DNA from 4 places in the Bacillus sp. T3 genome. Region 1 is predicted to be linked to each of the others. Evidence: predicted binding sites of a transcription regulator. Region 1 holds the regulator's gene; each other region holds the start of a gene.
The links. The regulator Rex, encoded in region 1, represses fermentation and respiration genes when NADH is low (regulators of the CRP and FNR family bind a similar motif). The targets are predictions, from matches to a motif close to TTGTGAAATATTTCACAA.

Region 1 (7,303 bases):
TGGCTTAAAATCTGCGGTCATTAATACAGTTCATAATGCAGAGCAGCGCGGTGTAGAGATTATCCCTGAAGACCTTGCAGCTAGTTTCCAACAAAGTGTTATAGACGTTTTGGTAACGAAGGCTCTAAAGGCTGCTAAGCAATTTGAAGTAAAGCAGGTTTTGCTTGCTGGTGGGGTTGCAGCGAATAAAGGGCTAAGAGCAGCGTTAACGGATGCATTTCAATCAATCCCTGACATGGAGTTAGTTATTCCGCCATTAAATTTATGTACGGATAACGCCGCCATGATTGCTGCAGTTGGAAGTGTTTTATTTGAAAAAGGAAAGCGTGCTGATTATTCATTAAACGCTAATCCCAGGTTTAGATATAGAATAAAGAAATTATTTGAATGTTCGACAAAAACTATCCACATGTAAAAAAATCGTAGAACTCTCCTTTTTTAAGAAAGGGGAGTTTTTTTGTGGATAAAACATTCTTTATATGTGGATATTGTGGATAAAACGGATATAAGATGTGGATAATGTGGAAAACTCCTGTGGATGTTGCAAAAATAATATTTATAATGTGAATAAAAATGTTAATAATTTATTTATAACCCTTTAAAAGGGTGTGAATAATGTCGAAAAATAAAAAGACTACAGGTAGGTGACTAATTCAAAGAGGTCACCTACCTGTAGTTACAACGATGTTTATTACTCTGCCAATTCTGCCCATTCCTCAAGAAGATTTTCAAGTTCAGAACGGGATTCTTCATTCTGTGTGTTTAACTCAAGCACTTTTTCATGATTTTGATAAACCTCAGGATCACAGAGGAGTTGTTCATTCGTTGAAATTTGAGCTTCTAGAGCCTCAATTCTCTTTTCAATTTCCTCAATTCTGCGCTTTCGTTGTCTTTCAAGCTTTTTTGCTTCCTTATCTTGTTGATAACTATTTTTAGATGGAGCATCTGCTGTGATTCCAGTAGTCTTCTCAGCAGAGGATGAAGCCTCAAGAGCTTTAAGCTCTTCTTGTTCAAGTTTCTTTTCGACGTAATAGTCATAATCACCTAAATACTCGACTGCGCCATTTTTGCTTAGTTCCAGTACTTTTGTAACAATCCGATTAATAAAATAACGATCATGGGAAACAAATAAAATCGTACCAGGGTAATCAATTAATGCATTTTCCAAAACTTCTTTACTATCTAAGTCTAAATGGTTGGTAGGCTCGTCCAAAATTAATAAATTGGCTTTTTGCATCATTAATTTGGCAAGCGCTAACCTGGCCTTTTCTCCACCGCTTAAGGTTGAGACGATTTTAAGAACATCATCACCAGAGAATAAGAAATTCCCTAAAACCGTACGGACCTCTTTTTCACTTTTTAAAGGATATTCATCCCATAGTTCATTTAAAACACGTTTGTTCGATGTTAATTCGGCTTGTTCCTGATCATAATAGCCAATTGTCACATTCGTACCGAATTGAAAATGACCCGCAAGCGGTTTAAGTTTGTCAACAATGGTTTTAAGCAAGGTTGATTTACCGATGCCATTTGGTCCAACAAGGGCAATACTTTCTCCACGAGTCATACGCAGTGAGATATTCTCACTCACTTTTTCATCACCATAGCCCACTGCTATGGAGTAAACATTAAGGACTTCATTTCCACTTTGTTTTTCAATATCAAAGGAAAACGTTGCAGATTTTTCGTTGCCTAGTGGTCTTGACATGACTTGCATCCGATCTAATTGTTTGCGACGACTTTGAGCTCGCTTAGTGGTAGATGCACGTGCTAGATTTCGGGCAACAAAATCCTCTAATTTAGCAATTTCATCTTGTTGCTTTTCATACATTTTCATTTCACGCTCGTAATTTGCAGCTTTTTGGTCCAAATAAGAGCTATAATTGCCGACGAATTTTGAAATTTGCTGTCGGGACATTTCGTATACTTGATTAACGACCTTATCTAAAAAATAACGGTCATGGGATACAATCAAAATGGCGCCTTCGTAATTTTGCAAATATTGCTCAAGCCACGATAATGTATCGATATCAAGATGGTTGGTCGGTTCGTCCAAAATAAGAATATCAGGTTTTGTTAATAGCAATTTGCCGAGAGCAAGGCGAGTTTTTTGACCGCCACTTAAACTAGAGATTTTGGTTGAATAGTCAAACGTGTGAAAATTCAAGCCGTGAAGCACAGAACGAATATCGGCTTCGTATTGATAGCCACCCATATCTTTAAATTGAACCTGTAGGGTGTCATATTCTTTCAAAACTCTTTCGTAGACGGATGAAACATTAAATACTTCTGGATCCGCCATCTGTAATTCATACTGCCGCAGTTTTTTCTCTAAACTTTGTAATGTTGCAAATACCGTCAGCATCTCTTCCCAAATCGACAGCTCCGATTCGAGGCCTGTATTTTGTGCCAAATAGCCAATGGTAACGTCCTTGGGCTTCATAATGTCACCAGAGTCATGGGACATATGGCCAGCAATGATTTTAAGCAAGGTCGATTTTCCTGCACCGTTTCTACCAACTAAAGCGATTCGATCGCGTGATTGTACTTCTAGTTTAATATTCGATAAAATAAGGTCTGCACCGTAGTATTTATTCAATTGATTAACTTGTAATAATATCATTTTATATTCACCTCTATTACGATAGAGTTAGTGTATCGTATTATAAGGATATCATCAATAACTCGAAGCTTGTGAAGAAAGATACAAGTTCATTCACACATGTTGGAAAAAATAGTGTATGATTCTTTTAGTGAGGTGTTAAATGAATGGGAGAATTTACTCATTTTAATGAAGAAGGCCGTGCGAAAATGGTCGATGTGAGCAGCAAACCAGAAACAATAAGGACCGCAGAGGCTTGCTCAAGTATAACAGTTAGCAATGATATATATGAAAAAATCACAAATAATGAAATGAAAAAAGGTGATGTTCTAGCTGTTGCTCAGGTTGCGGCAGTAATGGCATGCAAAAAAACGTGGGAAATCATTCCGATGTGCCATCCAATCCCATTAAATGGAGTGGATGTTTCCTTTGGCTGGGAAGAAGAAAAGGAAGACAATGAATATACATTGCATATTTCCGCAAAGGTTAAAACGAAAGGGAATACAGGTGTTGAAATGGAAGCGTTAACAGCTGCATCGGTTTGTGCGTTAACGGTTTATGATATGTGTAAGGCAATTGATAAAGGCATGGTTATTGGAAAAACGTATTTAGTTGAGAAAACTGGCGGCAAAAATGGAGATTTTATTAGAGAAGAGCGATTGAAATAAGCTTAATGAGAGAGGAGTGATGAAATGTCGAACGATCATACAACAAAAATTCCACAAGCGACTGCAAAACGGTTACCACTTTATTATCGCTTTTTGAAAAATTTGCATACATCTGGTAAACAACGGGTTTCATCTGCAGAGCTAAGTGAAGCGGTAAAAGTAGATTCTGCGACAATTCGTCGAGATTTTTCATATTTTGGTGCATTAGGGAAGAAGGGCTATGGCTATAATGTAAACTATTTGCTATCCTTTTTCCGGAAAACGTTAGATCAGGATGAACTGACAAAGGTAGCGCTCATTGGAGTTGGGAATTTAGGTACGGCGTTTTTAAATTATAATTTTTTAAAAAATAATAATACAAAGATTGAAATTGCCTTTGATGTGGACGAGGGAAAAGTGGGAACAAAGATAGGGAATGTTCCTGTTTACCATATGGATGAGTTAGAGAAGATTATTGAGCAAGAAGAGATTCATGTGGCGATTTTAACCATCCCAGCGCCAGTGGCGCAACCAATTACGGACAGACTGACTAGTGTGAGGATTAAAGGAATATTAAACTTTACACCAGCTCGACTTAATGTCCCGTCTACTATTCGGGTTCATCATATTGATTTAGCGGTTGAGCTGCAATCACTTGTATATTTCTTAAAGCATTATCCAAAAATTGAAGATATTGAAGTAGATGAAGAATAATGAAAAATGAGCCACTTAATTATGGCTCATTTTTTTTGATTATTTTCCTAAGTTTAAAGTGAAGGGCAATCAACCTTAAGCCTGAACCAAAATCAAAGGTTGCTAGGAGAACAAGGATGAAGCTAAAAATATCCCATCCGAATTGATTTACGTTATCGATAGCAAAGTACGTAAATATACAAGCAAGGATGATGTGGAAAAAAGCGGAAAACAAAGGTGAGAGTCTCATAATAATCCTCCGATAAAGCTTTGAATTTTTTCTGATTGTTCGATGATTCGATCGATATCTTCTTTAAAGACGGTTTGTATAACAACGACAAGTGAATTCATCGCAACATGGGCAAAAATCGGAACTATAATCCGTTTCGTCTTGACATAGAGATAGGCAAAGGTAAAGCCCATGGCAGAATAAAGCAATGTATGTTCAAGTTCCATATGTGCTAAAGAAAAAATAATCGAACTGATCAAGGCCGATAGAAAGAAGTTCATCCGTTGATAGAGTGCGCCAAAGATGATTTTTCGAAACACGATTTCTTCTAAAATTGGTCCGACAATCGAGCTAACAAAAATGACAATAGGGAAGCTTTCGATAATATTAATAATTTGTTGGGTATTATCAGAGCCTGTCTTAATCCCCATCATCGCTTCAATTTGGGCTGCAATTCCTTGTGCGAATAATGCTAAAAAAACACCTGTAATCGCCCAAATTACCGAGCTGAATGGATTTGCTTTTTCACGATAAGCTGTGGTTGTTGACTCTTTACGGAGAATCCACAGAATAATGACTAGAGTAATGGTGAAGCTGGCAACGAGCCAGATTGGAACGGACAAGGTTCTCATTTCGTCCACCGATTGACCAAATCTGGTTCCAATGAAAGTGGTTAACGGAATTCCAATAAAACTCGATAACTGCATGGTGAGATAGGCAATTAAGATAAACCAATATTCCTTTTTCAAAATAAATGGACTCCTTTTTAAAAAGCTAGGCTAAATCCCATTGTACAAATAATAAGCGAACGTTACAAATGAATAAGCTAATTTGCTAATTTGTCTTAGGTAATTTCAATAATATGGAATTATCTTTGAGTAAATAGGATATAAAAGGAAATGTGCAGCATACTTATTAAGGTTGAGTATGGTTTGTAAAGAAAGTGAAAATTTTTAATCATGACTCTTGCAAAAAATAGAGCAATTATTTATTATAATAATTGTGTTAGCACTCGGATGAGAGGAGTGCTAATAATCGATAATTTACATATTATTTGAGGAGGTTGTTTTACTTGTTAAAGCCAATTGGTGATCGTATTGTTATTGAGCTTGTTGAATCAGAAGAAAAAACTGCAAGCGGGATCGTACTACCGGACACTGCTAAAGAAAAGCCGCAAGAAGGAAAAGTAATTGCTGTCGGTACAGGTCGTGTACTTGATAGTGGCGAGCGAGTAGCAGTAGAAGTTGCTGTAGGCGATCGCATTATCTTCTCAAAATACTCTGGTACTGAAGTGAAATTCCAAGGTGCAGAATATTTAATTTTACGTGAAAGCGATATTTTAGCTGTAGTAGGCGAATAATCCAACACAAAACTCGATCCGAAGATCAAGTCAAATAGAACGAATATGAAATTTTAGAGGAGGTTATTTTACATGGCAAAAGAAATTAAATTCAGTGAAGATGCTCGTCGCGCGATGCTTCGCGGGGTGGATACACTTGCAGATGCTGTAAAAGTAACGCTTGGACCTAAAGGACGGAACGTCGTTCTTGAGAAGAAATTTGGTTCACCACTTATTACGAACGATGGTGTAACAATCGCAAAAGAAATCGAATTAGAAGATGCATTTGAAAACATGGGTGCTAAGCTTGTTGCTGAAGTTGCAAGCAAAACAAACGATGTTGCTGGTGACGGTACGACAACTGCAACCGTTCTTGCGCAAGCAATGATTCGTGAAGGTCTTAAAAACGTAACAGCTGGTGCAAACCCAATGGGTATCCGTAAAGGAATGGAAAAGGCCGTTGCAACTGCTATTACAGAGCTTAAAGCAATCTCTAAGCCAATTGAAGGCAAAGAATCGATTGCACAAGTAGCAGCGATTTCATCTGCTGATGAAGAAGTAGGGAAATTAATCGCAGAAGCAATGGAACGCGTTGGTAACGACGGTGTTATCACAATCGAAGAATCTAAAGGCTTCACAACTGAATTAGACGTAGTAGAAGGTATGCAATTCGACCGTGGCTACGCTTCAGCTTACATGGTAACAAACACAGAAAAAATGGAAGCTGTTTTAGAAAATCCATATATCTTAATCACAGACAAAAAGATCTCTAGCATTCAAGAAATCTTACCAGTACTTGAGCAAGTGGTACAACAAGGTAAGCCATTATTGCTAATTGCTGAAGATGTTGAAGGGGAAGCCCTATCAACATTAGTATTGAATAAACTTCGCGGTACATTCAATGCTGTAGCTGTTAAAGCTCCTGGCTTCGGCGATCGTCGTAAAGCAATGCTAGAAGACATCGCGATTTTAACTGGCGGTGAAGTCATCACTGAAGAGCTTGGCCGTGACCTTAAATCTACAACGATTACATCACTAGGTCGTGCTTCTAAAATTGTTGTAACAAAAGAAAACACAACAATCGTTGAAGGTGCTGGTGAATCTGCAGCAATCGCAGCTCGTGTAAATCAAATCCGTGCTCAATTCGAAGAAACAACTTCTGAATTCGACCGTGAAAAATTACAAGAGCGCCTAGCTAAATTAGCTGGTGGTGTAGCAGTAGTTAAAGTCGGTGCTGCAACTGAAACTGAATTAAAAGAGCGCAAGCTTCGCATCGAGGATGCCCTAAACTCTACTCGCGCTGCAGTAGAAGAAGGAATCGTATCTGGTGGTGGAGTTGCCCTTCTAAATGTATATAACAAAGTGGCTGCTATCCAAGCTGAAGGCGACGAAGCAACAGGTGTGAACATCGTATTACGTGCGATCGAAGAGCCTGTCCGCACTATCGCTGCAAACGCAGGTCTTGAAGGATCTGTTGTAGTTGAGCGCTTAAAGCACGAAGAAATCGGCATCGGTTTCAACGCTGCAACAAACGAGTGGGTAAACATGATCCAAGCTGGTATCGTTGACCCAACTAAAGTTACTCGTTCTGCACTTCAAAACGCAGCATCTGTAGCGGCCATGTTCTTAACTACAGAAGCTGTAGTGGCTGACAAGCCAGAACCAGCTGGCCCTGCAATGCCTGATATGGGCGGCATGGGTGGAATGGGCGGCATGATGTAATCTGCCCCTCAAACCCTTGGTATGACTGGGTTTTTAAGTAAGGTGAGAGTGGTTTGCTAACATTTTGCTAA
Region 2 (7,995 bases), 410 kb from region 1:
ACTAAGGTTTTTGCACTTTCCTATTCTTTTTCCAAACTAAATCGGCAAGAGCAGCTTTAAGCCAAATCCGAGAAGAATACTTCCGCCCAGCGCTTCGCTGTAGGTTCCGAGCCAACCTTGGACTTTGCGACCGACTAAAAGCCCAGGCCCAGGTAAGAATGGTTGCCGCCAACCCGAAGCAGATCAGAACAGCGATTGTCTTTGCTTTATAGATTCCAAGCGTGAGCCCCACCGAGAAGCTATCGAGGCTAACACTTAAGGCGAATACGATTAAACCAAAGCCTACTGGCGTGATCATACGGCTTTCATCACTTTTGAGGCTGGACCAAATCATTTGCACACCAAGGATAAGCATCAGCAACCCACCGGCATAGGCCGCGTATTGACCGAATTGTTCGGATAGAAATCTTCCGGCAAGCATGCCAAGCATTGGCATCCACACATGAAATAAACCAATTAATATCCCAATTTTGAAAATCTGTCCGAGCTTAAGTCGAATCATGCCCATCCCGAGACCGACGGAAAATGCATCCATCCCCAAAGCAAATGCCATGACACATAATGTGAAAATTTCCCCGACGATTGCCGCCACTTCCTTCGCCCCCTTGGACTTACTAATTCAACATATGCACGTCCATATTCGTTTAGAAGGAATTTTTTGCAGCAAGGGGCCGGTTCTTGCGCTTCCAAAAGAAAGTGCAGAACCAACCCCTGCTTCCTATTCTGTAATTACTTGATTTGCCGCAGCTTTGCTAAGACGGTTCATGATCGCTTGGCCGACCCCTTCTTCTGGAAAGATTTCGCTAAAAATGACGTCTATTTCAGCATCATTGAATGAGCGTAACGTATCATAAAGGGAAGTTGCCACAGTCTCGAGCTTATTACGTTGCCCACAGGCCAGAATTAGATCTGCCTGGTAGTCATGGACGGCCTCTTCCGTTGTTAGAATCCCGACCTTCTTGCCCTCAGCCTGTTGTTCAGTAACGAGTTTTTGCAGAAAGGCATGGCTGCCATTTACTAAAAACAACGGAGCGTTTGGTGCATAATGGCGGTATTTCATCCCAGGTGATTTCGGAGTTGCTTCTGCATTTTTCAAAGCGGGGTCAACGGATACTTTACCGATTACCTCTTCGATCTGTTCCTTTGTTATTCCACCTGGACGCAGTATGACCGGTACTACTTCGGTGCAATCAATTACAGTTGATTCGAGCCCGACACCGGTTGGACCACCATCGACGATACCGGCGATTTTCCCGGTTAAATCCTCTTCAACATGGCGCGCCAACGTCGGGCTAGGTTTGCCGGAAACATTGGCACTTGGTGCTGCGATGGGCAAGCCAGATTGCTTAATTAAGGCGAGTGCAAGCGGATGTGCCGGCATGCGCACGGCAACCGTTGATAAGCCAGCAGTCGCCAGTTCCGACAGCTTGCCTTCCTTCTTTTTTAAAACAATCGTTAATGGACCTGGCCAAAATGTTTCCATTAAGATGGCTGCAGATTGTGGGATGCCGCTTGTGAATGCCTCTAATTGGGCGGTTTCTGCTATGTGAATAATTAACGGATTGTCTGCGGGACGGCCTTTTGCACCAAATATTTTCGCGACGGCCTCATCGCTCTCAGCATTGCCACCGAGTCCATATACCGTTTCGGTCGGAAATGCGACGACTTCATTATTTTTTAAAAGAGTTGCTGCCTGTGTAATTTGTGGGTAACTTTCAAGCTTATCCACAAAATTATCCACTGACCAAACATGAGTTTTCATTTTCATCCACCTTTAAAAATAGGTCTATATACCGATACTTTGACCATATTTCCTTTGAAAGTATAAAAGAAGACAGGTGGGAATTCAAGGTTTTATCCACAAATTGTGTATAAAAAGTGGCATTCCGTGGATAACTTTGTGGATATATCCACAATTTACAGCTTTCGCTCCATAAATAGTGAGTTATCCACAGTAAAAATATTTTTGACATGACTAAATTGGGTTAATGGTTCTGGCACGTCATTAGAAGCTACTAACTTGAACCCTAATATTTGAAAAAATCCCACCGATGCCGGTTTGTTTGTAGCCAAATATAATGTGGAAATTGATTTTTCCTTTGCCAAAGCAATCATTTGATCAAAAAGAAGGAGGATGTCCACCTCTTGTAGCTCGGCTGACATCGCAAGCGACCGCAACAGTCCGATGCTTCCGTTCGGCTCAATTCCTAGAGTTGCGAGGATTTCTTGGCGTGCATTTTCCATTATTAAAAAATAATCAATTGATTCCTCAATCCCCTCTGTGGCTAGCTTTGCTTGTGCTAAATAATGTTTGATTTTCTCCGTATCTTCTAAAGTAGCAAACCGAATGTTTGGTTGCATTTCGATCACCTCTTTTTTCAATTCTATTAATATCCATATGAAAAAAGAGAGAAAGTAGAACGGGAATTATAATAGTATCGACAATATTAATGAAAAAATGCCCCCATTTCCTCGGCATGGAGCTGGAGATGAGCGCATTTCAGTCACTTATTCACAGTCGGTGTGGATATTACGATTTCGGCCTATGTATTTAGTCCGCTAGTCTCACGCCTAAACTGGATTTATTAAAAGATTTTTGTCCAGATTTCTGCGATGAAGAATTTCACTTTAACCTGTTGTTCATCTTCTGATGTATAAACAGGTTTCTCCGTTTTGGCTGATTTCGCAGCTGTTTTTAGAGGTTTTGCTGATTTTTCGGTATTGTTTTCGGTTGCTTTGTTATTTGTATTGTGATTATCGTTGTATTCTGTTGCTTTCATTTTATAAACTTGAGCCGCCGCTTTAACTTTTTGGCCATATTGTAGTGGTTCTTGAGTTGCTTCTGAATTTGACTCTGTAACTTTTTCTTTTTGAGTTGTTGCTTTTGTTTGTGCAGCAAGCGTTTCTGTTGATTGGGTCTGTTCTGTTTCGGATTCGTAAGTTGCTCTTTGAGTTGATTCCTCTTCAGCTTCCTGTCGTTCCGTATCTAATTCGTCTTTTTGATTTTTTGTATTTACTGGTGCCTCTGCTTTTGCAATTTTTTCAGTCGATTGATTATTGCCGTTGTTCGGCTTATCCCCTTCGAATCCCTCACTTACTGCCACGCCGTTAGAAAAATCAAGAAAGCATAACGGTGGGAATAATACGCACCACCAGTTGGCGCCTTTGCCCTCACCCAATGTGATAAGAATGGCTTCGTATTCACCAGCCGAATATAAGAACTGTCCATATAATTTGGTCGGAAAATTTACTTTACCAAACTCTACTTTTACTGTTTGTTTGGCGTTTTCCTCCGCAACAATTTGCTCAGCAATTTTTTGAATGTCTGGAAGTCCAGCTTTGATTGTTGTTCGTGCCGCTTCTAATGAGGTTAAATCCTGTACCCATAATGTGATTTCTGCATTAACGGCATCTCTGACTTTGCGCTTTAGCGCTTGGTCTTCATTTGAATCACTGTTTGCTAAAATTCGTAGGCGGATCGCCTCGTTCGGTATGACCGTTTCCTCCGTTGCAGCTACTTCACTTTTTGGTATATATAAACTAAAAATTGTTGCGAATGATAATAATAATATATAAGCAGTAATGATATGTTTTTTCATTTCGTCCTCGCCCCCTCACTAGCCATTGTGGACAAGAGCGAACAATCTTAAACTATTAAATTGAAAAATTTTTAGTAGGATGGGGTATGAGTAGGTTTTGCTGATTGGAAAGGGGGAACTGAGTTTATTCGCCTAAATGTACTGTTTATTCGCCTGAATCGGACGTTTGTTCACCTAATTTTCTATTTATTATCCTGAACTGGTCATTTATTCGCTTAATTCCACTATTTATTCGCCTAAATGTAAATACACCCGCTTGCACACAAAAACAAAAAAACCGCAGCACTCACCCACAAGTACTACGGCCATCAACTATTTTTTTATCCTTGCGAACACCATTCGGTCCTTGCCGTTTATATCAAAGACGATTTCGACTTCAGCACCTGGAAACGTCTCACGCAGCATCGCTCCTACAGCCTCGCTTTGTCCAGCGCCTACTTCAAAGCCGATAAGTGCACGTTCCTTCAAAACGAATGGTAACTCTTCCATAAACCGACGGTACAGATCAAGTCCGTCTTCACCGGCAAACAGGGCGCGGTGAGGTTCGTGCTCCGTTACAATATCGGACATCTCAGCAATATCACCGACCGGGATATACGGTGGGTTGGAAATCACGACATCAAATTTACGCCCTTCCGCAATAAAAGGCTGTAGCAAGTCGCCATGCACAAATTCCACGTCCGCACCTAGCGTCGCAGCATTCCGGCGGGCCACTTCTAACGAGGCTTCAGCTAAATCGCTCGCTGTTACCATAAGCTCTGGCCGCTCCAGCTTCAAAGTAACCGCAATCGCTCCGCTCCCCGTACCGATATCGACGACTGAAACTTCTCCATTTTTCCCAAAAAGATCCCGCATCCGCTCCAACATTCCGTAAACAAGTTCCTCGGTTTCAGGTCGTGGAATCAAAACCTCTTCATTGACCAAAAAACGGCGTCCATAAAATTCCTCGAAGCCGATGATATACTGAACCGGGCGACCTGCTGCATGCGCATCAACTGCTGCACGAAACTGAGATTCTACCTTAGGATCCATCTCATCATGAAAATGGGTAAACATTTCCGTCCGCGACATGCTCACAAAATGGCGTAACAACAGCTCTCCTGCACTTTCCTCACGACTCTTCTCCTTTAAAAAAGAAGAAGCCCAATGGAGGGCTTCGTAAATCTTACTCATTTGAGGCTGCTTCCAATCGGCTTGATTGGTCTTCCAAAATCAAGGCGTCGATGATTTCATCGAGCTTGCCTTCAATGATTTGGTCTAGCTTTTGTAGCGTTAAGCCGATGCGGTGGTCGGTAACGCGGTTTTGCGGGTAATTGTAGGTACGGATGCGCTCGGAGCGGTCCCCAGTACCGACAGCAGATTTACGGACTTCATCATATTCTGCTTGTGCTTCCTGCAAAAATTTATCATAGACACGCGCACGTAATACTTTCATCGCTTTGTCTTTATTTTTATGCTGAGATTTCTCGTCCTGACAGGTTACAACGATCCCAGTCGGTATGTGCGTTACGCGGATAGCTGATGCTGTTGTGTTAACGGATTGTCCGCCGGCACCGCTTGAGCAATAAGTGTCAACGCGAACGTCTTTGTCATGGATTTCGATTTCTACATCTTCTGCTTCTGGTAAGCAAGCAACCGTTGCGGTGGACGTATGGATCCGACCGCCGGATTCTGTTTCCGGTACACGCTGAACGCGATGGGCACCATTTTCAAATTTTAATTTTGAATAGGCTCCTTTTCCGGTGATCATGAAGCTGATTTCTTTGAAGCCACCAAGTCCGGTTGGGTTGGCATCGATTAGTTCGGTTTTCCAGCCCTGTGATTCAGCATAGCGGCTGTACATACGGTATAGTGAGTTGGCGAATAATGCTGCTTCTTCACCGCCGGCAGCACCGCGGATTTCAAAGATTACGTTCTTGTCATCGTTCGGGTCCTTTGGAATGAGAAGGAATTTAAGCTGGCCTTCTAATTCTTCCTTTTGTGTCTCTAGGTCCGAGACTTCTTCTTTTACCATGTCGCGCATTTCTGCATCAAGTTTTTCTTCGAGCATGGCTTTTGCATCCTGGAGCTGTTCCTTGACGTCCTTGTATTGACGATACGTTTGCACCGTGTCTGCTATATCAGCCTGCTCTTTTGAAAAATCGCGCAGTTTTTTTGGATCATTGACAATATCAGGATCGCTCAAAAGCTCATTCAGCTTTTCGTAACGATCTTCGACTGCTTGAAGACGATCAAACACAATTCTTCACCTCTTCGGAAATTATTTTTTGTTCTGTTAATTTATTAGTTGATTTCCGCTTCAGGTCCTCCCTTTCCGCGGGGAGTCCGGGAGCCTCCTCGGCGCTTTTGCGCCTGTGGGGTCTCCCGTGACACCTTCTCCCGCAGGAGTCTCGCACCTTCCGCTCCAATCAACAATCAGCCTTAACATAGTTATTTTTTATAAAAAAAACGCGTTTTCACGCTGTTGAGTTAACTTGTTGGACTACTTAATTTTCAACCCATAACATTCTAATTATAGTATAGTCCGTCATCTCAGTCAAAAAGATTCTTTAGAAATCTGTTTTCTTTCTATTAGAAAAATGCTTCCATTTAATTCTTAAAATAATATTAAAATTTCAATTTCGTCCATATTTTGTCTTAGCATTTTGAAAAATATGTGAAAACATTGGAACCAGAAGTAATGTAAAACGGCAATACGTTACAATTAGAGTAATACCGAAAAATCTTTTATTATACTGATATTATGAAGGGATTGATGTGACTAAAATCATCTACCCTGGTTTTTGGGTGTAATTTAGCCGTATATATTGTGAATTATTTCACAATATAAAATACTTCGTAGAGGATTGGTCTTATGCAGCAATTGTTTGATTATTTTAAGGCCCGACAAAATTTTTATCAGTTTTTACAATTACTATTTTTCGAACCCATCTCCAAACATGTGATTATACACCTTAAAGATAATGGGAATCTTGAAGAGCTAAAAGCGTTAGATGAGGCCGGTGCCCTCCTTTATCAGTTTTTTGACCAAGCCACCGACGCTGATCTTCTAGTACAAAAGGAAGAATTCCACAGATTATTTACTGGCCCAGAAACGATTCTTGCTCCACCATGGGAATCCGTTTATCGCAGTAAGGAAGGTTTGCTTTTTGAAGAAACGACCTACCAGGTTCGCGAGCTTTATCATCAATATGGCTTAAAATTTGTTGGTGAAAACAATGAGCCCGATGATCATATTGCAATTGAACTGGAATTTCTACTCTATTTAAACGATTTGACTTTAGCACAAACCAATGATGAAAAATTAGAAAAGCTTTTGGAGCAGCAAATTTACTTCCTAGAACAGCATATGCAGCAATGGATCCCTGCGTTTTGCGAGAAAATCTTAAAAAATACTGATAGTTCCTTATATAAAGGTGCAGCATTACTACTATTGGATTTTATGCAATCAGATTATGAATCTATAATCGAAATAAAGGAGGCATTTGCATCATGGCAGATAAAAAGCCACTAATTTCAACGAATATGAAGCGCCGTACGTTTTTAAAATGGACCGGAGCCGCTGCTGTTCCCGTTATTGCCGGGGAATTGGCACGAAGCTTTTGGTGGATCGCAAGGCAGAGAAAAGTAGTATAGCAAAAGAGGATGATAGTCCAGAAACTATTGTTACAACCTGTAGTGTAAATAACTGCGGCGGACGTTGTTTAATTAAAGCCCATGTTAAAGATGGCGTCGTCGTACGTTTGACCACAGATACATCGAATAAAGATTTAAAAACTCCTTCGCTGAAGGCTTGTGTGCGTGGACGAAGCTACCGTTCGATGCTTTATCATCCTGACCGCTTAAAATATCCGATGAAGCGGGTTGGTAAGCGGGGCGAAGGAAAGTTTGAGCGTATCTCTTGGAAAGAAGCGGTTGATACAATTGCTTCTGAAATGAAGCGCATTGGCGATAAGTATGGACCTGAATCCCGCTATGTAAACTATGCATCCGGGAACCAAGGTATCTTAGCTGGCCGAAACGCGGCGCGTAGATTGCTTTCAATGACAGGTGGTTTCCTAGGTTACACCAATGACTATAGCTCTGGCTGTAGTAATGTTGCCACACCTTATACCTATGGGATCAATAATACAGGAAGCAGCTATGATAGCTTGCTTCATTCAAAATTAATCATTCTTTGGGGACAAAATCCGGCAGAAATTATTTTCTCCACTCCTTATCGTGATTTCTTAATGCAAGCGAAGAAAAATGGCGCAAAATTCATCGTCATTGACCCACGTTATACAGATACTGCGGTAACCTATGCCGATGAGTGGATTCCGATCTTACCAACAACGGATACCGCATTGATGGATGCAATGGCGTATGTAATTGTAACCGAGAATTTACATGACCA
Region 3 (7,995 bases), 1.7 Mb from region 1:
TGAGAACACAGCTCCAAGGGCAATCCAAGCCTCTGAAGAACCGTTGTAATAATAGTGATGTCCAATTCCAATTACACCGCTACCCAATAGTAAAATTAATTGGAAGTATAATGCCTTAACAGTAGATTTCTTAGTTACTAAATTCATTTGAACCATTAAGAAGCCTATTACCACTACCGCAAACACTTCAAAGATTCCTTCAACCCACAGATGGATGATCCACCAGCGCCAATAATCCGCAAATGTGAAGTGAGTCCCTGGATTAATTAGGAATGCAAACAAGTAGAAAAACGGTACAGCAATTGCAGAGTAGAATAATAAATGGATTAAACCACCTTTGTCGGATTCACGTTTTAATCCGCTCTTAATTCCTCTGTAAACGATATATAACCAGATCAACATACCCGCGGCAAGAATAACCTGCCAGATTCTACCTAACTCTAAATATTCCCAACCTTGGTGACCTAATAAGAACCAGTTATTTCCTAGGTAGCCATTTGCGCCAAGCCATTGACCAACCATACTTCCACCAACAAGAACTACTAAAGCCCAGAAAAGAATATCGACTAACAATCCTTGACGTTTTGGCTCATGTCCTCCAACTAGAGGAGCAATAAAGATCCCCATTCCAAGCCAAGCTGTTGCAATCCAGAAAATGGCTAGTTGAAGATGGTAGCCTTTTGCAATGTTAAATGGCAATAAATCATAAACCCATTTCATTCCAAAGAAGCTATCTGGCTCAATGTAGTAGTGGGCTAAAAGTGCACCAAACATTGATTGGATAAAGAATAATACTGAAACAATCACAAAATATTTTCCTGATTTTAGTTGTGAGTTTGTTACAGGGAGCTTTCTTAGGTCAATTTTCGGGAAATTCCCTGGCGTATAAGCTTCCTCCATCCCAAGATGGTAACGATAGAACAAAAATAGAATAATACCAACGAACAGGACTAATACTGTAACACTGACACCGCTCCACCATATCGCAGAGAAGGACATTTCATTTCCAGCGTCCTTATAATATGGCCAGTTATTTGTATAAGTAATATCATCATCCACACGTTCCGTACTTGATAACCATGCAGTCCAAAAGAAGAAATCAGAGATCTGTTCAATTTGATCACCTTCAGATACCCACGCGCGTTCGCCTTTCGGCATGTCTTCTTCCTTAATTAAGTTCGGCTTTAACCCCCAACCATCACCATTGGTAAATACATCATGATAATATTCTCTTACCTTTTCTACCCCATAAACCTGAGCATCTGTAAGAATGAGAGAATCATCACCTTTTTCATATCGATTCTTTCGCATTTCTTCAATTACAGCTTCACGAATAATCGTTTTTTCCTCTTTAGCTAAGTCCGTATATTTTTTTCCGTATTGCTCATTTGCTTTATAATCCTGCATTCCTTCTGTATAAACCTTCAATGCCTCCGCAGTATAATCAGGCCCCATATACGAGCCATGGCCTAAAACAGTCCCATAATCCATCAAACCATATTTTTGAAACACGGCTTGACCACCCATAATCGAATCTTTTGTTAGGATGACCTCACCCTTCGCATCAGTAACCTCGAGTGGTCTTGGTGCCATATCTTTAAAGATCCAAAAGCCACCTACGAGTAAAACAGTAAAACTAAGTATACATGTTGTAATAAGAATGGATTTTAAAAGTGCGTTTTTTGGTTTCGCTGACTTTACCTTGTTGTTTTCCATCCCAAACACTTCCTTTCGTTGTCTTATAGTCACATTTTAGACGTAAATCTGTGACAACTTTGTGAGATGTCTCATTATCTAACTGTGATATTTCACACACCTTAAAAAATCTGAAATTCATATTAATAAGGAAATAATAGAGATGAAAAAATAAGTGATAATCGTGATGTTAGTCACTATAACAACGATAGAAATGAATTATGCTACAGGTGTGAAACGAAAATAGAGGAGTGGATTCATATGGAAAACAAGCTAGTAGAAATGGATGTTCGGGAAGATATACAAAATAAGCAAGACCCGTTCCAAAAAATTATGAAAGCAATCATAGATTTCCAATCCAATGATGTACTTCTACTTCACGCACCGTTTGAGCCAGTCCCTTTGTATGCAGTGTTAACGGCAAGTGGTTTCGAACATACAGCTGAAAAAATTGAAGAAAAACATTGGAAAATAACGTTTATTAAACAATAAAATAAAGCACAGTATGGAAGCTCATTGCTAGCCATACTGTGCTTTTTTCATCCTTATTTACTGATAGCGGTCGGTAAAACTCCCTCAATTTTAGCGACAATTACGGGATCTAAATCTTCATCAATTAAAATATGAACAGTACCCCTATCCGTGCTTGTCCGAACTAATCTTCCGACACCCTGTCTTAGTCTGAGTAGCATATACGGAAGGTCGACCTCGTTAAATGGATCTTCCGTCTCCTCACGTTTTGCAGTAAACACCGGATCAACCAGGAGGAAATGGCAAAGAGAAGAGGATTACGTTCCCAAGAGCTTCTCCAGGAATATCTAACCCTTCCCATAAATGGACAGCGCAAAGGACCGAACTTGGTTCATTTTGAAATTGTGACACAAGTGTACTGATTTCAGCATCACCTTCAAAGTAAATCGGAACATCCAATTTTCCTTTTATATATTCTTTAAAAAAATAAAGCTCAGCCTTATTAGAGAACAGGACTAGCGAACCTTCCTTGGCTATTCTTAGTTGTTCTAATACATAGGATGATTTAGCTTCTAAATTAAACTTCTCAAATCGAGGCATAAAAATGGACATATTTTCATCGTAATCAAATGGCGACGCCACAGAAAAAGATAAGTAATCCTTAATTCCAAGGCTGTTAGCAATGTAATCAAACGATTTATTTTCAGATAGTGTAGCAGAAGAGAAGATAAACGGCTTTGCTTGTGAAAAGACCTCTTCCTTCATAATATCCTTTACTAACCGAGGCATAATAACAAGTCTTCGTTCCGTGTCATTTTCTTCAAACCAAGTAATACCATTGGTCTTACCAAGAAATAAACTTAATGAGTAGGTTATTTGGTCCAAATATTCCTCAACGATTTTTAAATCGTAGTCATTTATAACAAATAACTCACTTTCAAAGACTAACTCCTCTTCTAATTTTCTTAACGTGTCCAGCAGCTTAGTTCCTACCTGCACTACTTCATTCGATTTAATAATCGTCTTTTTCTCTGAACCAATAGTTTCCTTTGAAAATTTAGTGAGACTATTGAAGAAATCTTGGCTATATAAGATGGCCGACTCAATAATATACAACGTTTTCTCACGAATATCGTTCCCAGCAATTTTCTCAAGTAGTGTTTCGAGAGTCTTCTCTGTAAGTTTATAGGTTAAGGCTTTTTGACAGGCATATTCCAGTAAATGACCTTCGTCAAACACAACACAGCACGGATCAGGAAGAAGCGGCAACTGACCTTCCCGTTTTCTTGATTCCTTTGTCCAAACATGCTCCATATAGAAGTCCTGTGAACAAATAATCAGGTCTCCCCCACCTCGATAAAAATCCCGATGGAGTGTTTGACCACAGCGATGGCGTTTCTCACATGAAAAACAATCCTGAAGTGAATCCCAAGAAATTTCATTCCACTGTTCATCCGTCAATTCAGGATGGTCTTTTCGGTCTCCATAAGGGCTAAAGGATTGAAGCGATGCTCCACTATGAACAAATGGTGGGAGAGATTGAAAAATTCCACTATATGTATCGGATGGATCATGAAGCATAGAGTCTTCCAGCTTATTTAAACACAAATACTGGTCTCGTGATTTTGCTAATCGTACATCAACCGTTAGTCCAAGTGATTCTTCAAGCTTGGCAATATCTCCCTCTTTTTTTACAATCTGCTCGATTAATGTTTCATCGGCACAGGCAATAATCGCTGGTTTGTTTGTATATCTTGCATAACAAAGTGCGTAAAGAAGATAGACAATTGTCTTTCCAGTCCCTACTCCCGCTTCTGCAAACATCACTTTTTTTCTTTAAAAGCCTTTTCGAGTTGAAAAGCCATAAATATCTGTTCATCTCTTAATTCAAAGCCTGCTTCGGGCAGGAAATCATAAAAAACATCACCAATCCAGTCATTCAATCGATCATAGAAGGATTCTGTTTTCGTTAGCGTAAATGGTAAGCTCTTTTGCATTATATCCTCCATCAAAAAAGAAAATAGGGAGCTGGCCTCTTAAGAACCAGTCCCTTAAGTCTAATCATTATGATTATAGTAAAATTAATTCAAACCAACAAAGTTTTCCAAAAACGGTAAACGTGCTATCGTTACCGTCAATCGCAAATTACCTCTCGCATGGGCACGATAAACGGGCTATCGTTACCGACTACCGAAAAATACCTCTCACAAGGGCACGATAAACGATCTATCGTTACCGACTACCGCAAAATACCTCTTGCATGGTAACGATAAGCGAGCTATCGTTACCGACAATCGCAAATTACCACTAGCAAGGGCACGATAAACGAGTGAACGTTATCGACTACCAGAAAAGCCGCTATTTAATAATAGTAGGCATGGTTTGACCGTGAAACGTTATAGTATAATGCGTCTTGTAATTGCTTTTGTGCTATTTCCATCTCATGCAGAACGGAAGGAGAAACCGTATCTTCCCCTTTTATTGTTTCTTTAGTAAGTTCTAAGGCTTGGGCAATTTTATTAAAATCCAATTGGAATGCGTACATTATTTTACCCCCTGTAAATAAAAATATATAATAATAATTTATTCTTTACAGAGGGAATTATTCCTATTCTTTATTCCTTGGTTGCCTTTTGCCCCAATACTGGTAATAATCTGTTCGGATAAAACCATTAAATAGCTTTCGTTTCTTCGTTGCAGGTTTTCCAAAAAGAGCCTCAAATTCGGGATGAGAAGTTAATATATAAATAGACCATGTATCTAATTTCGTCAAAACTTGTCCCATTTCTCGATACATCTTTTCTACCGCTGACTTCTCGCCAAGCCGTTCACCATATGGCGGATTGCCGATTATGACACCATAGTCCTGTTTTACTGTCAAATCTTGTACTCGCATTTGTTTAAAGCTTACAAGATCTCCTAACCCTGCTTCAAAAGCATTCTCTTCGGCGATTTTCACCATTCTATGGTCAATATCTGATCCAGTTATGTCTAATGGTTGATCGTATTTCGCTAAATCCTCAGCTTCATTGCGAGCTTGATCCCAGCTTGAAGCAGAAATAATTGGCCACTCCTCGGAAATAAACTCACGATTAAAGCCTGGTGCAATATTTTGACCAATTAACGCAGCCTCAATCGGAATCGTTCCAGAGCCACAAAATGGATCGATGAACGGACGATCTGGTGTCCAATTAGTCAGCATGACTAGTGCCGCTGCTAATGTTTCTTTAAGAGGCGCCTCACCTTGGTCGGCTCGATATCCACGCTTATGTAAACCAACTCCACTAGTATCGATTGTTATCGTCGCAATGTCCTTTAATAGGGCCACTTCAATTTTGAACTTTGGTCCATTTTCTTCAAACCATGTTGTTCGCTTATAATGGCGTTGCATCCGGTCAACTATTGCTTTTTTTACAATAGCTTGACAATCAGATACACTAAACAATTTTGATTTAACTGATTTCCCTGAGACTGGAAACTCAGCGTCTTCTGGTAAGAATTGTTCCCATGGAAGTACCTTCGTTCGTTCAAACAGTTCATCAAAAGTGGTGGCTCGAAATTCACCGACTTTAATTTTAACACGGTCCGCAGTCCTCAACCAGAGATTACTCCGGGCGATTGCCAGTCCATCCCCTTTGAAAGCAATCCTACCGTTCTCAACGGTACATTCATAACCCAAATCACGGACTTCCTTTGCCACCAAGGATTCAAGACCCATTGCTGAAGTCGCAATCAAATCAAATTTTGTCATATTTTCACCCTACTTATTCCAGCTTTTACGTTCATTATTATTATAAACAAGAAAAGCTCTCCATAAAAGGAGAGCTAACTATCCATTACACTCATACATTGCCTTTAATAACGTTCTGTAAGCCATGTTCTGTTCCATCGTACTGCAAACGACCCTAAGTCTCGTACTCCGGTGGTAATCATCTATCTACAGATTGAGTTACAATCTGTCCTTCTCCTTGTTGAATTCCTCAGAGAAAGTGCCCCTACCATTATTTGGGTTTCTCGCTCGTGGGGTTTACCCGTTCCACCCTCTCCATTTCTGTCGAGGCTACGTCACTGTGGCACTTTTATAGGTATTCATGCCATATCCTTAACGGACTTAGGCATTTTCCCGGCCGTCAGCCGAATTTAACTTCAGCTGCCCTAGCTTATTTATTGGCTAGGCACGAACACTACGAGCATCTCAGCTCGTGCGAGCATGGACTTTCCTCTACAAGTTGCATGCGCTCCTTGCAGCGATTACCCGAACGCTATTAAAGAAGACAATATTCATTATATGTAATCTGATTACAAATCGCAATGGTATTTACATGAAATTCTGGTAGAATTCCTTAATCGTATAATTTGCTCCCAAATACATGCTTTTCTAAGTTGGATAATCTCTTTAAAATATCAAAGTTCGTTGTCCCTACAGCAGCCTGCGGCTGAGTAGGTTGACGGCGAGAGGAATCCTCTAATTGTTTCTTCAAACGTAGTATTTCCTGTTGAAGCTCATCAATTTCCTGATGGAAGGCTTCATAATCTTTTATGATCAGATCTAAATATTTATCGACGTCTTCTTGTTTATATCCACGCATCGATGTTTTGAATTCTTTTTCAAGAATATCTTTAGCCGTTAATTTAAATTTATCTGACAGCATAGCATTCACCTCAAGTATCCCCTATCATCACATTATATTGTTCCAAAAATATGTAGTTTTGTCAATTTTTCTTTGATTATTAGCCTACTTCACCTGTTGATTTCCGCTCCAGGTGCTCGCTTTCCGCGGGGAGTCTCGCACCTTCCGCTCCAATCAACAGATTGCCCAATAATCAAACAACATTCATTCACAAATATTTAAAATTGATCCTGTTGGGTTTCTTCAACGAGTATTTGTAAATCATAAAATCCAATTAAATGAACATCATAGTCATGTGTTTCTTTATATTTCTGAGCTGCTTCGAATAAATATTTAGGTCCGCCCTCTTTTTCTTGATCGTAAAATAGAATAAGCGCATCGCTCTTTTCAATAAAAAACTGATTCTTCAAGCGAAATTGCCATGGTCCTTTATAATTTTTTTTGGTAATCGAATCAACAAAATCTGCTTGAACGATAACAGATTCGTATAATTCCTTATTTTGTTCATTCCAGCTTTCTTCTTGGTTTAAAAAAGGAGTTATCACTCCGAGCTGGAGTGCTGGATATTCGAGCTGCAGGTCAAAGACCACTTCAGCCGCCCAAAGCTCTGCACCAAGCTGTCCACTAATAATGACCCACTCAAGACCTTCATCCAAAAGCTGAATAAGGTGCTTTCGCAGAGCTAATTTAATAAAACCTATAGAAGGATGGTTGTGCTGAAAAAGACCCAACTCAAACGGTTTATAGCCAGATACTGCAGCAACCTTTACCACTCGTATTATATCTCCTTTTTCTTCTACTTTTGAATATCTATGCCATATGTATGCATGCTAAATGATATTTATTTCATTTTAGGCTAGAAAACGAAACAAAACAAGGGCTTCTTGTATGTGAAGCCCTTGTTTTTAATCAGTTATTATCGAAAGAATGGTCTAGGGCCAGGAAATCCCCAGGAGCTGCTCCAGGGAACGGGCCAGGGAATCCTCCAGGAACTGGGCCAGGACCAGCATTGAAATGTTGGTGAGTAACCTCATTCACTACTGATTGAGTTTGTGGGTAATAATGTTGATGTGCAAAGAACTCATGATTAACAGTAGTTGTATGTTGTGGATGAATGTGTGGTACCACATAGTTTTGACAAGTATGATTTACACAACATTTAGTTGGATGGACAATTGCAGGTAACACACATGTTGGA
Region 4 (7,995 bases), 1.7 Mb from region 1:
TGGCGGCAGTCGTTGGATTTGGTGAAACTGGCAGAATTTTTTCACCGATTAACGCATTCGCAAACGAAGACTTTCCTGCACTGAATGCTCCAAACAATGCAACGGTGAATTGTTGACTTTCAAGTCTGCCTGCTCTAACCTTTAACTCCGTAGAAATCTTCTCTAAGCCAGGAATATCCTGCACCTTTTCTGCAGAAAAACGGAGATGAGAAACGATCCGCTCAACCTGTTCCTTGGAAATGACATCAGCCGAGTCTTCAATGTGTTCTTCTTCTAAAATAGCAATCTCTGAAACATCCTTATTAGAATCAGAATTCTGCAGCGCTGAATTCCGCACCACTTCGACTTCCTCATCAATAATCTGTGCTAAGCTTTCAGCAACGTCAGTGTACGCTTTATAATCAATATTTCCAGTTAAGGTTTGTTCGATTGTTTCAGATATTTGTTCATGTCGTGCGAAAATCGAATTTAATTGTTCAACTGTCTTTTGATATTCCTGTAATTGTGAAAGTTCAGCAGTTAAAGCGCTAGATTCCTTTGCATTTTTTCTACTTAATTCCTTGAGATAGAGCTCCTTCCACTCAACAATTGCCTTTTTGGATAGCCTTTTCAAAGAATTAGCCACATCATTCGTGTAATTTAGAACATATTCCCCAGAAAGCCTTGCACCAGACTTTAGGTTTTGATCTAGCAAGTCTTTTTCAAATGATACCTTAATCGCCTGTGCAGCTTCCATTAGCTCAGGCTTTTCAGCATTATTTTCCTTTAAGGTGTTTAATGCTAATTGACGTAAATGCCATTCAATTTGCGATTTGACTCGTTCAGAAAGATCCTCAAATAAACGCTCGCGCCGTTGATTTCTTTCCTGCTCGGTTTTATTTTTTGCGAAAAAGAGGCCGACCTTAAACTCTGGCTGACAAGCCTCGATATATTGTTGTGCAAGCTCCCTTGTTTGGAATGGCATAATGTAAGCACTATCAAGAATTTCATCGACTTCATCATTTATACCATCACTGCTCGCTTCAATTGCTGCTTTCATATCTTGAAGCATCAGCTCTAATTGATGAATTCGGTCCTTTAATGCTGTTCGTTCTTCCTGATTAAAATCAGACAGCTTCTCCTCAAAAGTTTGAATATCCACCTGATCCTGTTCCTTCACAAATTTAATGTGATCATTCGTCAATTTAACAAGTGAATGTAGAATTGAACTTGGCAGGTTTTCTTCTCGTTTTGCAATCTTTTCATGCAGAAGTTCCTGAAGCTTTTTAAATTGATTATGTGGATGCTCACCATGCTTTAATGATGTATATAAAATGTATTCTGGTCTCACTCCCCATGATGCGAACGATTGCAGAACACTTTCTTTAAATCCATCAAAGCTTAATTCCTCATCACGGTGCTTATCAATTTGATTGATAACCAGACATAATTGTTTCCCAGCTTGGGTTAATTCTTTCGTAAAGAGGAAGTTAACTTCCGATTGGACATGATTGTAATCCATTACATAAAAAATGAGATCAGCTAAATGTAGTGCAGACTCGGTTGCGATTCGATGGGCATCATCAGTGGAATCAATCCCAGGTGTATCCATGATGATGACATTGTTCGGAAGACTTGAATTTTGATGGCTTATTTCAACAGCTTCAATTTCGTCGCCATCCTTACAATACGTTTTCACTTTCTCATAATCATAAGGAGCTAAATAAACCCTAGGCTTCCCCTTTTTAAAAATAACCTTTGCATACTCATCGCCCGTTTTCACTTTAACAAGGTTTGCACTTGTCGGAATCGGGCTTGACGGCAGCAAGTTATCCCCCACTAATTTGTTTATCATCGTTGATTTACCTGCTGAGAAGTGGCCGCAAAACGCAATTGAAAATTCCTGTTGGCTTAATTTTTTTGCCAATTGTTCTGCTCTTTGTGCTGTTTGTTCATCTTGATTCTGTCTGAAAAGCTCGTATAACACCGCAATCTTTCCAAGTAAAGATTGCTCCTTTTGTTCTAATATTTGCACCATAACTATACCCCTTGTCCCCCAATATTTCATTATCACTTTATTTTATCCGATTTTTCTAAATTTTCCTACCTAAATGTATTTTCTATATCAAAATGGTGATTCAATCAATATTGTAACAAAATTAATACTCAAACTTACAAAGAAAAAATAAAAAACCCGGACAATTTAGCCCAGGCAAAAGTGTATTAAATTATTATCTTTGAGATGGTTTAGCTACGTTATTTAGAACGTGTTTCATTAAAAAGGAATAGCCAACAACAGTCGAAGCGATTAGCATTGCAAGCATATGTAACACCACCTTAGGTGAATGTAATTGATAATTATTTTCATTGATTATGATAGCATAAGTGAAAATCGTTTTCAATGGAATTTTTAAATTGCCACACTTTTTTAACATTTTGTTTTACGTTTAACGCATAAAAAAAGCTTCCCTCATCGAGAAGGAAGCAAGAACGTTTTGAAGAATGTTGTTGTGCTCTTTTATTATAATAGCCGTGTCCGCTTTGGTCACGATGAAATCTTTACCAGTTAATCATTAGAATAAAACGTGTTTAGGTTTTCCTGCATCTGTACTTCAATAAAAATTTTATTTTCTGCTAATTCACCACAAACCTGACATGTTTTAATATGATCATATAAAAGCCTGCAACTTTCACAATAGTATTTTTCCATTTTGCACCGTCACTTCCTGTTCGTAAACAGTTTGTTTTAGTATATTCGGATGCTTTAACAATTGTGACTGGAGTCGAATGGAAAAATTATTTTATTAAACCGCTTTTTGTTCTGAAAGCTGGCTCATTTCAGCAGACTTTTTTACTGTTAAAACGTTAAACACGATATTCAAGACGATCGCGGTTAAGCTACCCGCAACAATCCCATTGTCCGTTAAAATCTGAATGTTTTCTGGAAGCTTTGAAAATAAATCAGGAACAGCTGTAACGCCTAGACCCATTCCAACGGAGCAAGCAATGATTAATAGATTTTCTTGACTTGCAAATTCTACTTTGCTTAGCATTTTGATGCCATATGCAATGACCATTCCAAACATCGCCACCATCGCTCCACCAAGCACAGGAGTTGGAATGACTGTAGTAAGCGCCCCAATTTTCGGAACTAATCCTAAGATTACTAGAAATGCTCCAGCAACATAAATAACATTTCTGCTTTTCACACCTGATAATTGCAGTAGTCCGACGTTTTGTGAATAAGTTGTATATGGGAAGGCATTGAATAAGCCACCAAGAATAATCGCTAACCCTTCAGCGCGGTATCCGTTAGCTAAATCTTTATCGGATAGTTTTTGATTACAAATATCGGATAACGCAAAATATACGCCAGTAGATTCAACTAAGCTAACAATGGCAACAAGCGTCATCGTTAATATTGGTGTTAATTCAAATGTTGGTGTTCCAAAGTAAAACATCTTAGGAAGGTGAACCCACGATGCATCACCAACAGCCGAAAAATCAACTTTACCCATTGCATAAGCGACAATTGTTCCTCCTGCGAGACCAACAAGAATCGAAATGGAACGTAGAAACCCTTTAGCAAATTTATATAGAATAAGAATAAATGCTAATGTACCAAACGCTAAAGCTAGATTTGAATAAGAACCAAAATCACTGCTTCCTTGTCCACCTGCAACATTATTCATGGCAACAGGGATGAGGGTAATACCGATAATCATAACGACTGAACCAGTAACCACTGGTGGGAAAAATCGAGCCAGTTTTCCGAAGAATGTTGAAATAAGAATGACGATTAAACCGGAAATAATAATTGAACCGTAAATAGAAGAAACTCCATATTGAGCTCCAATTGCGATCATCGGTCCAACTGCCGTAAAGGTACAGCCAAGCACAACAGGTAAGCCAATTCCAAAAAAGCGATTTCCCCACACTTGAAGAATTGTGGCAATCCCACACATAAGGATATCAATGGAAACTAAGTAGGTTAATTGTTCCCCCGTTAATCCGATTGCTCCCCAACAATTAACGGTACAATAACGGCTCCAGCGTACATCGCCAATACGTGTTGAATTGCTAGTGAGGCAATTTTAATTGGTTGCTGTTTCATTATGCTAATTCCTCCACTTTCCTATTAATAAATTGAACTTGACCATTTTGTAACGATTGAACTTCGGCTAAAGATTCTACTCGGTAACCTTTATTGCGAAGCATCTGTCCACCTTCTTGAAAGGATTTTTCGATAACAATCCCAAAACCTACGATTTCTGCATTGGCTTGGGCCACAATGTCAGCTAAACCAAGTGCAGCTTGTCCATTCGCTAGGAAGTCATCGATAATCAGGACACGATCTCCTTCTAATAAATATTTTTGGGAAACGGAGATTTCATTCGTTTCATTTTTCGTAAAAGAGTGAACCTGGCTCGTTAATAGGTCACCTGCTAGCGTCAGTGATTTTCTTTTTCTTGCAAAAACGACTGGTACGTTTAGCATTAATCCAGTCATGACACTTGGGGCAATCCCAGATGATTCGATGGTTAATATTTTTGTGATCCCTTCAGATTTAAAAAGATTAGCAAACTCTTTTCCTATTTCCATCATTAAATGTGCATCAATTTGGTGATTTAAAAACGAATCAACCTTAAGTACTGAATCTGATAGGACAATACCTTCTCTTAATATCTTTTCCTTTAAAGCTTCCACAGTGATCCCCTTTCTCTTGTAGCGCCTCACTCTCACTCTAATTAAACAAAAAAGCCTAAAGGCCTCTCCACTCAAATAGAGTGAGACTGTGACCTTTAGGCTTTTATACCAAAAGAAAACTTAAACAAGACTATTAATATAGAAGTCCTTGTTTAATATCTCACTCATAGTCGGATATTTTACGGAAATCCGGTAGAAACTTGTGGGCCTTATTCCCACGATTATATGAGTCTTTTTCCTATTCATTTGTATGGTCGTATTATATCGAGATAATATCTGTTTGTAAAGACAATTCCAAACATTTCTAAGTTTTTCAATCAAATTGTTCGTGTTTCCGTTTTCATTTTCTTAAAACCGAGGGTATTTAAAGGAAAGTAATGGAAAAGTACATATAATTTCAAAATTGTTAGGTATAAAACGATGCCTCTTGCTTGCATATAAATTGGAAAGTAGTCCTGCCTTTTATTCCTAATAATCCTTCACAATTTTTAAAGAAAATCTGTTTAAATCATCCAATTTTTAACTATATTCGACATAAGAGTTCACATATTATTCACACTTTACGGATTCAACAAGTGATATTAATCACTGTAATAACAATTTTTCACCATTACCATAGTAATTAATCAAGTAATGAACATTTTGTGAACTTGTTCAAACAATATGGAATATTCTCTATTGTTCGGTATGATGAAAGTGTATTCATTAAATATTTCTAAATTGTGAAGAGGGGAGTGAATCATTATGGCGAAAACGGAACTTGGGAATAAAACTAATGCTCCGATTAAGCATGAAGAAGAATCTCAATTAAAAGGGACATTGGTTTCCGTTTTCTTAGTCGCATTGGTTCTAATCGGTACATGGGCTGGAGTTTATTTCATGTATGTTGATCGTCTGTAATCGAGGGAGGGGGAAAAAAAGCCATGCATATCCATAAATTTGAAAAGGTTTGGCTAATTTTCGGGATTGCAATGTTGATTGTTTTTTTATCGGTAATTGGGGTAAGCGCTTTTTATTTGGGAAATCAACCGCCAAGCTGCTTGAATACCATTGATCCTGCAAAGGTCGATACAACTGCACCTTTTGATAAACCAGGTTTAAAAAAGGTTGAAGGAAAAGAATGGGATTACGAGCTAGTCATTGTGGCATCTATGTTTAACTACAATCCAGGTAATATTGAGATTCCAAAAGGCTCAAAAGTTAAAGTAATGGTAACGACTAAGGATGTTATCCATGGATTTGAAGTAGCCGGAACCAATATAAACATGATGGTTGAACCAGGATTTATAAGCGAATATGTTGCATCATTTAATAAAACCGGGAATTTACAATTTTATGTAATGAATATTGTGGGATGGGTCATCACATGATGACGTCAAAGATCGAGGTGGTTAAATAATGAATAATCCATCAGTGATAAAAGTTGATCGTCGTGATGGTAAATTGGCCATGGCTCACTTTTATGTAGCCTTTACAGCTTTGGCAATTGGAGGTCTCGCAGGCCTTTTACAAGTATTAGTACGCTCAGGTAAATTTACCTTACCTTTTGGAATCGGTTATTATCAAGTTTTAACTGTCCATGGTGTTCTTTTAGGATTAGTATTAACTACTTTCTTTATTATGGGATTCCAGCACGCTGCATGTAGCTACTCTTCCGGAACTTATTCAGCCAGTGTTCGAAAAACCGCATGGATCGGATACTGGATCATGACGACTGGAACAGCATTAGCTGCTGTGATGGTCTTGTTAAATAAAGCTTCTGTTCTCTATACATTTTATGCACCTTTACAAGCACATCCACTTTATTATATTGGTTTAGCGCTTGTTGTCGTTGGAAGCTGGATCGACGGTGCAGCAATTTGTACTACATATATTAAATGGCGTAAAGCTAATCCAGGGAAAACAAGTCCATTAATGACTTATATGTCACTAGTAAACACCATGTTATGGTTTATTGCGACAATCGGGGTTGCTGCCACAGTTTTAATTCAATTATTACCTTGGTCTTTAAATCTAGTACCAACCGTAAACGTATTAGTAAGCCGTACCTTATTCTGGTACTTCGGTCACCCGCTTGTATATTTCTGGTTACTGCCAGCTTACATGGCATGGTATGTGGTCATTCCAAAGGTGATTGGTGCGAAGATTTTTTCTGACTCACTAGCACGTCTATCATTCTTGCTCTTTATCTTATTTTCGTTCCCAGTCGGGTTCCACCACCAATTAACAGAGCCTGGTATTGATCCGGCATGGAAATTCTTACAGGTTGTACTTACATTCTTAGTTGTCATTCCGTCTTTAATGACTGCATTCTCTTTGTTCGCAACATTTGAAACTTTCGGTCGTTCAAAAGGCTCAACAGGGCTCTTTGGCTGGGTGAAAAAACTTCCGTGGGGCGATGCTCGTTTTGTTGTGCCTTTCATTGGAATGCTTGCGTTCATCCCTGCGGGTGCAGGCGGTATGGTAAATGCTTCTCACCAAATGAACCAGGTTGTTCACAACACTGTTTGGGTTACTGGACACTTCCACTTAACTGTCGCAACAGCTGTTGTTCTAACATTCTTTGGTGTATCTTACTGGTTAGTGCCACATTTAACCTGGTCGCGTCCTTACAAAAGCAATGAATAAACTTTGTATCCTTCAAGGTGTTCTATGGGCAGTTGGTATGACCTTTATGTCGGGCGCAATGCACGCTTCAGGTTTACTTGGCGCACCTCGTCGTTCAGCTTTCTCTGAATATGGTGGCTCTGCTCAAGCAGCTGAATGGATTCCTTACCAAATTGCACAAGCAGTTGGAGGTAGCATTCTATTCATTTCCGTCATCTTAATGGTGTACATTTTCATTAAGTTAGCTTTCTTTGCTCCTAAAGGTGACCAAGAATTCCCAATGGGCGAAGTTGCAGAAGGTACAGAACCTACACCTGCAGTATTCGAGAACTGGAAATTATGGCTTGGTGTTGCTGCATTGTTAATTATTTTCGCATACACAGTTCCATTAACTGATATTATTCAAAATTCACCTCCAGGATCACCTGGATATAAGCCTTGGTAAAAAAGAAAAGCAAAAAAGGAACCCTCAGCTAGTTTTTGCTAGCAACGGGTTCCTTTTTGGTTACAATTGATAGACATCCCGGTATTTCTCTGAAAGATAATCCACTAAATATTTCGCGTTTAATCCTTCACCGGTTACGTCTTGAATAATTTCTAACGGCTTTTTCATCTTTCCATATTGATGAACATGTTCTGTAAACCATTGTTTTATTGGCAAAAGATCACCATTCGCCAATAATTCATCAAAATTCGGTTGGA

Region 2: RGF10_RS01900 (TorD/DmsD family molecular chaperone) is a predicted target of Rex. The motif match lies at 6,407-6,424, and genes of this name have one in related genera.
Region 3: RGF10_RS08410 (DUF2249 domain-containing protein) is a predicted target of Rex. The motif match lies at 1,776-1,793, and genes of this name have one in related genera.
Region 4: RGF10_RS08435 (cytochrome c oxidase subunit 2A) is a predicted target of Rex. The motif match lies at 5,329-5,346, and genes of this name have one in related genera.

The regions. Positions count from the first base shown of each region.
Region 1 is NZ_CP137761.1:4,546,848-4,554,150, reverse strand. It holds gene tsaD (tRNA (adenosine(37)-N6)-threonylcarbamoyltransferase complex transferase subunit TsaD) at 1-415, shown strand, start outside; gene RGF10_RS23300 (ABC-F family ATP-binding cassette domain-containing protein) at 692-2,623, opposite strand; gene moaC (cyclic pyranopterin monophosphate synthase MoaC) at 2,770-3,270, shown strand; gene RGF10_RS23290 (redox-sensing transcriptional repressor Rex) at 3,295-3,963, shown strand; gene RGF10_RS23285 (YdiK family protein) at 3,983-4,192, opposite strand; gene RGF10_RS23280 (CPBP family intramembrane glutamic endopeptidase) at 4,189-4,920, opposite strand; gene groES (co-chaperone GroES) at 5,244-5,531, shown strand; gene groL (chaperonin GroEL) at 5,604-7,232, shown strand.
Region 2 is NZ_CP137761.1:352,981-360,975, reverse strand. It holds partial or broken gene RGF10_RS01930 (manganese efflux pump MntP family protein) at 37-553, opposite strand; gene RGF10_RS01925 (L-threonylcarbamoyladenylate synthase) at 719-1,762, opposite strand; gene RGF10_RS01920 (GNAT family N-acetyltransferase) at 1,918-2,361, opposite strand; gene spoIIR (stage II sporulation protein R) at 2,586-3,599, opposite strand; gene prmC (peptide chain release factor N(5)-glutamine methyltransferase) at 3,912-4,772, opposite strand; gene prfA (peptide chain release factor 1) at 4,765-5,838, opposite strand; gene RGF10_RS01900 (TorD/DmsD family molecular chaperone) at 6,454-7,113, shown strand; gene RGF10_RS01895 (twin-arginine translocation signal domain-containing protein) at 7,092-7,235, shown strand; gene RGF10_RS01890 (DMSO/selenate family reductase complex A subunit) at 7,205-7,995, shown strand, end outside.
Region 3 is NZ_CP137761.1:1,620,351-1,628,345, reverse strand. It holds gene RGF10_RS08415 (nitric-oxide reductase large subunit) at 1-1,716, opposite strand, end outside; gene RGF10_RS08410 (DUF2249 domain-containing protein) at 1,957-2,187, shown strand; partial or broken gene RGF10_RS08405 (ATP-dependent DNA helicase) at 2,241-4,163, opposite strand; gene RGF10_RS08400 (hypothetical protein) at 4,529-4,711, opposite strand; gene RGF10_RS08395 (THUMP domain-containing class I SAM-dependent RNA methyltransferase) at 4,775-5,917, opposite strand; RNA gene rnpB (RNase P RNA component class B) at 6,031-6,429, opposite strand; gene gpsB (cell division regulator GpsB) at 6,510-6,818, opposite strand; gene RGF10_RS08380 (SLOG family protein) at 7,016-7,570, opposite strand; gene RGF10_RS08375 (CotD family spore coat protein) at 7,707-7,995, opposite strand, start outside.
Region 4 is NZ_CP137761.1:1,630,627-1,638,621, reverse strand. It holds gene RGF10_RS08450 (dynamin family protein) at 1-2,017, opposite strand, end outside; partial or broken gene RGF10_RS08445 (nucleobase:cation symporter-2 family protein) at 2,784-4,093, opposite strand; gene RGF10_RS08440 (xanthine phosphoribosyltransferase) at 4,093-4,686, opposite strand; purine riboswitch at 4,834-4,935, opposite strand; gene RGF10_RS08435 (cytochrome c oxidase subunit 2A) at 5,431-5,586, shown strand; partial or broken gene RGF10_RS08430 (cytochrome c oxidase subunit II) at 5,610-6,085, shown strand; partial or broken gene RGF10_RS08425 (b(o/a)3-type cytochrome-c oxidase subunit 1) at 6,085-7,738, shown strand; gene RGF10_RS08420 (carboxypeptidase M32) at 7,799-7,995, opposite strand, start outside.